DNA from 3 places in the Lysinibacillus sp. NPDC056232 genome. Region 2 is predicted to be linked to each of the others. Evidence: riboswitches for the same ligand, from Rfam matches in the RefSeq annotation. Region 2 holds a riboswitch; each other region holds the start of a gene.

Region 1 (3,279 bases), on a different contig from region 2:
TTGAAGACCAATTAAATTACGATCTCGGCATGTTATATGGGTTAACGGGCGTACCCCATGCGTTTCTTTCAGTAAGGCTCCCATTGCGACATTACTAATCCTTGGTGAAGCAAGTGAATTATCTGCCATCATGACTACATCCGCGCCAGCCTCATATAATTTTTTTGCCCCTTCAATAAAGCCTTCGATTTCTAAATGTCTTGGTGTATCTAACTCTACAATAATCGAGCGTTCACGCTTTACTTTTACATGTAATGGCTCATAATTTGCTGGCTCTGCCTCACGGACAACCTCTACTTTTTCTGGCTTTGCATACTTTTTCTCGACCGGGGATAGCTCCTCTAAGTATTTTTTCGCTGCAGCAATATGCTTTGGTGTCGTACCACAGCAGCCACCAATTAAACGTACCCCCTGATCACGAAGCTCTACAGCTGCTCGACCAAAATAATCTGCCTCCGACTCATATACGACACGGCCATCCTCCAAATCAAGGAGAGAGGCGTTCGGATATGCTGACATAAATGCCTTTTTAGGAAGCTCTACTCCTTCGAATGCTTGTATAGTATGGTGAGGACCTAAGCGACAGTTAACACCAACGATATCAGCACCTAGCGCTTCAAGTTTATGTAAGGCGTTATTTAAGCTCATTCCATTTTGCAAAATTCCGGGTTCGTGCATAGAAACTTGAGCAATAATCGGTAATTTCGTTTTAGCTCGTAGCATTGTTAAAGTCGCTGTTAGCTCTTCAAAATCATAATACGTTTCAAGTAAAAGACCATCTGGATTTCCAGCAAGTAAAACAGTTGCCTGCTCATCAACTGTTGCTAAAATTCCCTCTAACGTTGCGTCACTTTTACGAATACCACGGATTCCCCCAATAGTACCTAAGACAAATTGTCCACCATCTGCCGCTGCTCGTTTTGCAATCGTTATAGCAGCTTCATTAAACTGCTGCACACGAGATTCTAATCCATAACGGGCTAATTTTATGGCATTAGCTCCGTAAGTGTTCGTTTGAATAATATCTGCACCAGCTGCTATATATTCTCTATGAATCTTTTCAATTAATTCAGGTCTCTGTACATTCATTTCCTCATGGCAGTACTCCAAGCCATAGCCATATAAAACTGTACCAATTGCACCATCTGCTGTAAGAACATGCGTTTTTAACCTTTCAAGCAATCCCATAAAACTAGCCTCTCTTCCCTTTTCTTTAAAATAAAAAAAGCCTTCTTTCATAAAAAAAGAAGGCTTTTACGTCGTTTCGTAATTGTTTTTCCTTCTCATCTTCGACACAACGGTCTTCTGGATTTAGCACCTGACAATAAGTTGGTTGCTGAAGCTTCATAGGGCCAGTCCCTCAGCTTCTCTTGATAAGAATGTAGTATGAATTTTTTAAATAATTAAAAGAATCATATCGTTTACGAACGATTGAGTCAAGACTATTTCACAGAACAGAGGATAATTTTTACGAAAAACATTGTATTTTGATTTAATTCAGACAATTACGATAGTTTTCCAGCAAGTTCCTCACCAATTTTTTTACCATTTTGAATACATGCACCTATGCCTACTCCAAAATAAGAGCATCCCGCTATTGATAAATTTGGATAGTTTTCCTCAAGCTCTTGTACAAGACCTTGCAACGCTTCACGATGTGCCAAGTCGTACTTCGGCATTTGGTCAATCCATTTTGTCACGTCAACAATAGTTGGCGTTTCCTCAATCCCCAAGCTTTTTCTTACATCCTCTAGGGCAACAGTTGCTAACTCTTCATCTGTCATCACACGTAATCTCTCATACTCAGGGTTAATGCTCTTATAAAAAAGTCGTACAAGTAATTTTCCTTCTGCTGAGGTGTGTTTCCACTTGCGACTTGTCCACGTTGCTGCATTACAAATAACATCCGAATTATGTGACACAATATAGCCTGTTCCATCTGCTGGTAATCTATTATCGGGTACATCAAATCCTAAGTAAATCGTAATGGCGGATGCAGTATTGAATCGTTCAAAATAGCAGTTCAAAGATTCATCCTGCAATAAACTTTGTACCGCTTCATTTGGCAGTGCCATTACAACATGATTTGCTTCAATCATTTTTCCGTTTGCTAATGTAACAGTGTATTGATTCTCCTGCTTTTTAACACTTGTAGTGGCAATCCCTTTTATAATTTCTACATCCGTTAATGTTTCTTCAAGTCGATCTATTAGTGAAGATAACCCATTTCTAAATGAAATAAATTTCTTATTGGCGGCTTTCACAAATTGTTCCCTGTTTGCATCGAAACCTTTAATAATACTACCGTAATCGTTTTTGTAATCGATTAAATACGGTAAAGTGGAAGCAATGGAAAGCTGATTTAAATCTCCTGAATATACACCTGCAAGTACGGGCGCTATTTGGTTTTGAACAAGCTCCTCACCTAAATAGTATGTTAAAAATTCCCCGATAGAGCTTTCTTTTGTAAACACTTCATTTGGCATGGTTAAATCTTTTAATGCTTCTTTTTTACCTTTCGCTGATACAAGCGTGCTTTCCTCAAGAGATTGTAAGCTCATAGGAATACCGAACGTTGAGTCTGCAGGGATGGCATGTAACTCATTATTCATGTATATATACGAAATACCCGTTTCGTTATACACAAGATTTTGTTCAAAATTAAGTTCTTTTACTAACTCCATGACACCTTTATGACGCGCTACAATAGAATCTGCTCCTGTTTCCATAATGAAGCCTTGTTCATATGCAGAGTGAAGCTTGCCACCAAGGTATGTATTCTTTTCAACGAGTACAAGCTTTACATTTAAGTTTTTCTCCTGAACTTGGCGTTGTAGATAATGCATCGTACACAATCCCGTAATTCCGCCACCTAATACAACAACTGTTTTCATATTAACCGCCCCTATTTTTAGTTCTTTATTTCAGTATAAACTTTTTTTATCAAAAATTACGTTAAACCCTTTACAAATTTAGCAAAAATGGAGCTATCCAGGCATTGGATAGCTCCATTTTTTTCTATGTTCAGTTAGCATATATTAAATTTAACAGCACATATTCGATACCTAGCTGATATTATATATTAAGAGTTGATATAGTGTTATTTATACACTACAATGTGAAGCACCTTATTGTCTTTGTCTCTTGCTTCTCACTTCACTAATTTAAATTTTGTGCAAAGCTAGCTAGTTCTTCAGCAGAATTTTTTACTTCATTAAAGGCAATACCTAATTCACTTAGTACTTCTACTATTGCTTGTACTTCTTTTTCCATCTGACC
Region 2 (3,279 bases):
TATAGACATTTAGTAAAAAAAGTAATACTATTTGCTTCATATCTTTAATAATTATTATATTCTGAAAAAGGTGAACATGGATGGAATTCTCAAAAAAACTACAGCAACTTCCAACTCAATTTTTTGCAGCACTTGTGCAAAAAGTAAACACTGCTCTAGCTGAAGGGCGTGATGTTATTAATCTTGGTCAAGGTAATCCTGACCAACCCACTCCTTCACACATTATTAAAGCATTACAGGAGGCAGCAGAAAATCCTCAAAATCATAAATACTCTCCATTTCGTGGCATAGCAGAATTACGCCAAGCAGCAGCAAACTTCTACAAACGTGAATACAATGTTGACATTGATCCTGAAACAGAAGTAGCTATTCTCGGTGGTACGAAAATCGGTCTTGTTGAGTTACCGTTAGCCGTTTTAAACCCCGGGGATACAATGCTGTTACCCGATCCAGGGTATCCAGATTACTTATCTGGTGTCGTATTAGGCGATGTTAATTTTGAAGTCATGCCGCTTTTTGCAGAAAATAATTTCCTGCCCGATTATAATGCTTTATCCGATGAAGTAAAAGAAATGGCGAAGCTGCTTTACTTGAATTACCCGAATAACCCAACTGGTGGTACTGCAACACTTGAATTTTTTGAGGAAACAGTACGCTTTGCAAAAGAGCACAACATTATCGTAGCACATGATTTTGCCTATGGGGCGATTGGATTTGACGGCAATAAACCTATCAGTTTCCTGCAAGCTGACGGTGCAAAAGATGTCGGTATCGAAATGTATACATTATCCAAAACGTATAATATGGCAGGCTGGCGCATTGGTTTTGCAGTTGGTAACCCTGATATTGTTGCAGCCATTAACCTTATTCAAGATCATCTATTTTGTAGTCAATTCCCCGCTGTGCAACAAGCAGCAGCGGTTGCCCTTACAGCATCTCAGGATTGCGCGGATGAGCTAAGAGCGACTTATGAGCGGCGACGAAATATTCTTATCGAAGAAGCACAGCGAATTGGTTGGCACGTAACCGCACCGAAGGGTTCTTTCTTTGCATGGCTCCCTGTTCCATTAGGTTATACGAGCGAGCAGTTTGCTGATGTATTGCTCGACAAAGCTGATATCGCAGTAGCGGCAGGTAATGGCTTTGGTGAATATGGCGAAGGCTATGTGCGGGTCGGTTTACTTGTTAGTGAAGAACGCTTACGTGAAGCAATCAGTAGAGTTGAAAAATTAAACCTATTTAGCTCATGAACATATCCCCATACCTAAGTAGACTCTATCGAAAAACTGTTCCATTAGCTCAAACTTGCTATAAGAACAGTTTTTCATTTCCTATCTTTTTTAGTTGCCCTACCCCTTCTTCTAGCGGACTCTTTTTCGACTAAATAGTATAGCAAAATAAAATATTTTAAAAATTCAATTGACTTACTATATCCTATAATCTATATTAGGTATATCGGATTTACAAAAAAATAATATAAATCTCTTATCAAGAGTAGCTGAGGGACTGGCCCTATGAAGCTCGGCAACCTCCTTTTTTTAAGGAAGGTGCTAAATCCTGCAAACGATCATCGTTTGATAGATAAGAGAGGACGTTTTTTCATGAGCCTCTCTTAGTTTATAAGAGAGTTTTTTTTATTTTTAACTACCGATAAAACAACTTTGGAGGTATGTCTCATGAAAAAGAAAAACAAATTTTTATTAGGTTTAGCAAGTCTCACATTAGTAGCAGCATTAGTAGGCTGCGGTACTAAAGAAGATAAAGGTAGTCAAGGTAAGGCTATTAATGAAAATAAAATTGTAGTAGGTGTGACTTCTGGTCCACACGAACAAATTGCAGAGGTTGTTGCAAAAGTTGCCAAAGAAAATGGCTTAGAGGTTGAACTAAAAACTTTCTCTGATTATGTTTTACCAAATACATCGTTAGCCGAGGGTGATCTTGATGTAAATAGTTATCAACACAAGCCATTCCTCGATGCATTTAACAAAGATCACAAAACAGATTTAGTGCCAGTAGGAAAAACAATTTTAAATCCTATGGGCATATACTCTGAGAAATATAAATCATTCGATGAGGTTCCTGATGGTGCAACATTCGGGTTACCAAATGATCCAACGAACGGGGCTCGTGCTCTATTTGTCCTTCAAGAGGCAGGCATCATTAAATTAAAAGAAGGTGCAGACTTAACAGCATCTATTCGCGATGTCGAAGAAAACAAAAGGAATTTTAAATTCATTGAATTAGAAGCTGCACAAATTCCGAAGCAGCTTAGTGAAGTAGATGTAGCAGCTATTAATACGAACTTCGCTCTTGATGCTGGCATTAATCCTAAAAAAGATTCAATCCTTTTAGAGTCTACTGACTCTCCTTATGTGAATTACATTGCAGTCCGTGCTGAAAACGAAGACGACCCAACAATCAAAAAATTCGTTGAAGCTTATCAATCTGATGAAGTACGCAAATTTATTGAAGAAGAATTCAAAGGTTCTGTTATTCCGGGCTGGTAATTGACGATTAAGGACCTTTCATACAATCGAGAATCTGCGAGACTCCTACGGAAAACTAGCAGATTCTTGCTTTATAGAAGGGCTTAGAAAGGAGATATCACAGTATGATTCAATTAGAAAATATCACAAAAGAATTTAAAACTAAAAAAGATATCGTCAAAGCAGTAGATGGTATTAACTTGCATGTCAAAAAAGGTGAAATCCATGGAGTTATTGGCTACAGTGGTGCAGGAAAAAGTACTCTTATTCGCTGTGTTAATTTATTAGAGCGTCCAACAACAGGAAAAGTATTGATCGACAATGTAGATATTACTTCCCTTTCTCTAAACGACCTTCGCAAAACACGTCAAAAAATCGGGATGATCTTCCAGCATTTTAATCTCTTGAAAACAGCGACTGTTTACAACAATATCGCGGTACCATTAAAGCTTCTAGGCTATAACGACTCTGAAGTGAAAAACCGCGTTGCAAAATATGCAGAAATTGTTGGCCTAACAGAGAAATTAGATAGCTACCCTAGCCAGCTTTCTGGGGGGCAAAAGCAACGTGTCGCTATTGCACGTGCCCTTGCTCAAGAGCCTGAGATTTTGCTCAGTGATGAAGCGACAAGTGCTCTCGATCCTGAAACAACTGACGCCATTCTTGAGCTTCTCTTGAAAATTAATCGTGAGCTGGGCATCACTATTTTACTCATTACACATGAAATGAATGTTATTCAAAAAATTTGCGATGATGTATCCGTTCTTGAATCAGGGACAGTTGTGGAATATGG
Region 3 (3,279 bases), on a different contig from region 2:
AATGTTTTGCGCACTATACACATTTCCCATTTAAAACACTCCTTTATCATCAGTTTTGGTAGATAGGAGTAGCTACTGGCTGAGCAACTACTCCCCTTCATATATTCAAAAGTGGGGGAGCACTTATGAAAACTAAATGTCGAACGCTTTTCTTATTTCCTAGTATAAAGCAAGGAATTAAGTGAGTCAACAATACTTATAAAATTACTAGGTATTATTTTTAAAGAGATTCAGTTACCCTCACCAAATGAGGCAAGCGGATGATGCAGCAACGATTTACGCATTACCAAATGAGGCCTATCGAATGAGAAAATACGTAAACGCTACAACATTAGCCAATGTCTTTTATTTATTAAGCTTCTACTTGTTGTTGTGAAGCTGTTACTTGTTTAATAGCTTGTTCTAAATCTGCAATAATGTCCTCTACTGCCTCTAAACCGATGGATAAGCGAATGAGCGACTCGGTTACGCCAGTTTGGATTAGCTCCTCAGCTGATAGTTGTTGATGTGTAGTAGATGCTGGATGGATAATTAATGATTTAGCATCCCCTACATTTGCTACGTGCGAGAATAATTTCACACTATCGATTAATTTACGCCCTGCTTCACGTCCACCTTTAATACCAAATGTAAGCACTGAACCGAAGCCATTTCTCAAATATTTTTTAGCTAACTCATGGGTAGGGAAATCTTCTAAGCCATTGTAATTTACATATTCCACAGATGGGTGGTTTCGTAAATATTCAGCTACCGCTAATGCATTTTCATTATGTTTAGGAATACGCAAATGAAGCGTTTCTAAACCTTGTAATAAATTAAATGCTGCGTCTGCACTTAATGTTGGTCCAAAGTCGCGTAGTAATTGCACTCGCAGTTTTGTGGCAAATGCAGCCGATGCTGTGTCTATACCATAACGCAAACCGTGATAAGAAGCATCTGGCTCAGTAAAGCCTGGGAAACGTCCACGAGTCCAATCAAACTTCCCTGCATCTACTACAACGCCACCTAAAGTTGTACCGTGGCCGCCAATCCATTTTGTTGCGGAATGAACTACGATATCTGCACCGAAGTCAATTGGTGTAGAGCCATACGGTGAAGCAAATGTGCTATCAATAATTAATGGCAAGCCGTTTTCATGTGCTATATTCGCTACTGCTTCAATGTCTAGCACTTTTAAACTTGGGTTACCGTAAATTTCAGCGAACACCGCTTTTGTTTTATCCGTAATAGCTGATCGGAAATTTTCCGGATTTGTTTCGTCTACAAAAATTGTTTTAATACCGTAGTTTGGTAGTGTGTTGGCCAATAAATTATAAGTACCTCCGTATAAAGAGCTACCTGCAACAATTTCATCCCCTGCCCCAGCAAGATTTAAAATTGAAAATGCAATAGCTGCTGCACCAGATGAAAGTGCTACCGCTGCTGTACCGCCTTCTAATAAAGCGACGCGTTTTTCAAAAACATCTACAGTTGGGTTTGTAATTCTTGTGTAAATATTGCCGGCTTCCTCTAAGGCAAAAAGACGTTGCGCATGAGCAGTGTCTTTAAAAACGAATGCCGTTGAGCGATATACGGGTACTGTACGAGATCCTGTTACCGGGTCTGGCTCTTGGCCACCGTGTAACAGCAATGTTTCTGGTTTAAAATTTGTCATTGTATACCTCCAAATGGTTATTTTTTTTACGATGGTACCGGAGATGAGGAGGATTTTTTCAGTAGAAAACAAAAACCCTCTTCAGCTAAGAAGAGGGTTGCGGTTGCAAGTTTTCCTCCCCTTATCTGCCAGATCCAAGTAAGAATCTGTAGGAATTAGCACCTTAGCAAGTTCGTCACTTACTGGTTGCTGGGCATCATAGGGCCTATCCCTCCGCCGCTCTTGATAAGAGTATGAGATTCAATTTCCATCGTTGTTACAAAGTATAAACATAGACTTTTTCTCTGTCAACACTAAAATTTTATTTTTTCCGAAACTTCTGTCTGCTTTTTTACGTAATACGAACGCATACATTATTTTAGTGTTACATAGCTCATCACTAAAAGTTTCGGGGTGAAATTTGTTAAAATGTACGCCCTTTTTATAAGTTGATTGTAGTGGAGACTGGGCGACTCCTTGGGGATCAGCAATAGAGGAACGAAGGCTAAAACCATCACGTCCTGTGATAACGCCTTCGTGACCAACATCGGTGCTGTTGCTGTCGCTTCGTTGCACTACGCTTTCGCGCAAAAAACATCTGTTGGCCCGAGACCCTGGAGCGCAGCGGATGTTTTCTGTGCGAAAGCGAAGCGACAGCAACAAAAGCGGCTCATCGGACGCCCCCAGGAAGCTCTGCTCTGCGCGAAAGCGAAGCGTCAGCGGCAAATGTTTTATCTGTGCGAAAGCGAAGTGGCAGCAACAAAGCGCCCAGTCGGAACGGAAATCAACCACACATTTTGGTCATGAGCTTATTATTTAGAAAGGAGGACTTTTATGATAAAAGCCGTTATTATTTTTCTTCTTGTTGGTTATTTAATTGGCTGTGTTCACGGCTCTAAAGTTGCTCAATTTTTATCTGGGGTAGATTTAAAAAAGACTGGATATGGCAATGCAGGTGCCTCTAACGCAACACTCTCCCTTGGATGGAAATACGGCGTATTAGTTGCACTTATCGACATCGGTAAAGGCGTTGCCGCTATTATCGGTGCACATGCCTACCTCGCAGATCTAACACAATTAACAGAAATACACGTTTGGCTCTTTACCTATATCGTAGCTACCGGTGTCATTCTTGGTCATAATTTCCCATTTTATATGGGCTTCAACGGTGGCAAAGGTACCGCTTCAATCATAGGAATATTACTTGCGATTGATTGGAAAATCGGCTTATTTGCACTCATTTTATTTGTTATTTTATCTTTCCTGACGAACTATTTAATTATCGGTGTACTTGTATTTTATCTCGTTTTTTGTATAGCCACATATTTATGGATTCCTGGAATATACCCAACGATTATAGCCCTACTTCTTTTTGGTATAGCCATCATTTTGCATATCGAAAATATTAAACGATTGATGCTAGGAACTGAGCCTAAAGTTACTTCAGCATTTAAAAAGAAAAAATAATATATTTTGGATATTATTGTCTTTTCTATGACCGCGTATTTTCTCGTAACTGCCCATTATCGCTATAAATAGAGAGCATTTCACACACTAGTTTTTTTTACAATAAATAGACAAATTACTTTCTTAATAAAGCATTCTACTAGTCGATGTTATAGAAAATACTAGAAAGGGTGAGAAAG

The links. A riboswitch is a leader RNA that binds a small molecule or an ion and turns the genes downstream of it on or off. The one in region 2 is predicted to bind S-adenosylmethionine.
Region 1: another riboswitch for S-adenosylmethionine. It lies ahead of ACFCYJ_RS18010 (bifunctional homocysteine S-methyltransferase/methylenetetrahydrofolate reductase); the one in region 2 lies ahead of ACFCYJ_RS16530 (MetQ/NlpA family ABC transporter substrate-binding protein).
Region 3: another riboswitch for S-adenosylmethionine. It lies ahead of ACFCYJ_RS25305 (O-acetylhomoserine aminocarboxypropyltransferase/cysteine synthase family protein); the one in region 2 lies ahead of ACFCYJ_RS16530 (MetQ/NlpA family ABC transporter substrate-binding protein).

What each region holds. Positions count from the first base shown of each region.
Region 1 is NZ_JBHJTF010000026.1:31,982-35,260, forward strand. It holds gene ACFCYJ_RS18010 (bifunctional homocysteine S-methyltransferase/methylenetetrahydrofolate reductase) at 1-1,188, opposite strand, end outside; SAM riboswitch class I at 1,281-1,380, opposite strand; gene ACFCYJ_RS18015 (protoporphyrinogen oxidase) at 1,506-2,894, opposite strand; gene ACFCYJ_RS18020 (protoglobin domain-containing protein) at 3,160-3,279, opposite strand, start outside.
Region 2 is NZ_JBHJTF010000022.1:81,050-84,328, forward strand. It holds gene ACFCYJ_RS16525 (pyridoxal phosphate-dependent aminotransferase) at 81-1,250, shown strand; SAM riboswitch class I at 1,483-1,588, shown strand; gene ACFCYJ_RS16530 (MetQ/NlpA family ABC transporter substrate-binding protein) at 1,677-2,507, shown strand; gene ACFCYJ_RS16535 (methionine ABC transporter ATP-binding protein) at 2,612-3,279, shown strand, end outside.
Region 3 is NZ_JBHJTF010000057.1:14,935-18,213, forward strand. It holds gene ACFCYJ_RS25300 (hypothetical protein) at 1-30, opposite strand, end outside; gene ACFCYJ_RS25305 (O-acetylhomoserine aminocarboxypropyltransferase/cysteine synthase family protein) at 353-1,654, opposite strand; SAM riboswitch class I at 1,773-1,886, opposite strand; gene ACFCYJ_RS25310 (hypothetical protein) at 1,895-2,224, opposite strand; gene ACFCYJ_RS25315 (hypothetical protein) at 2,204-2,440, shown strand; gene ACFCYJ_RS25320 (glycerol-3-phosphate acyltransferase) at 2,468-3,100, shown strand.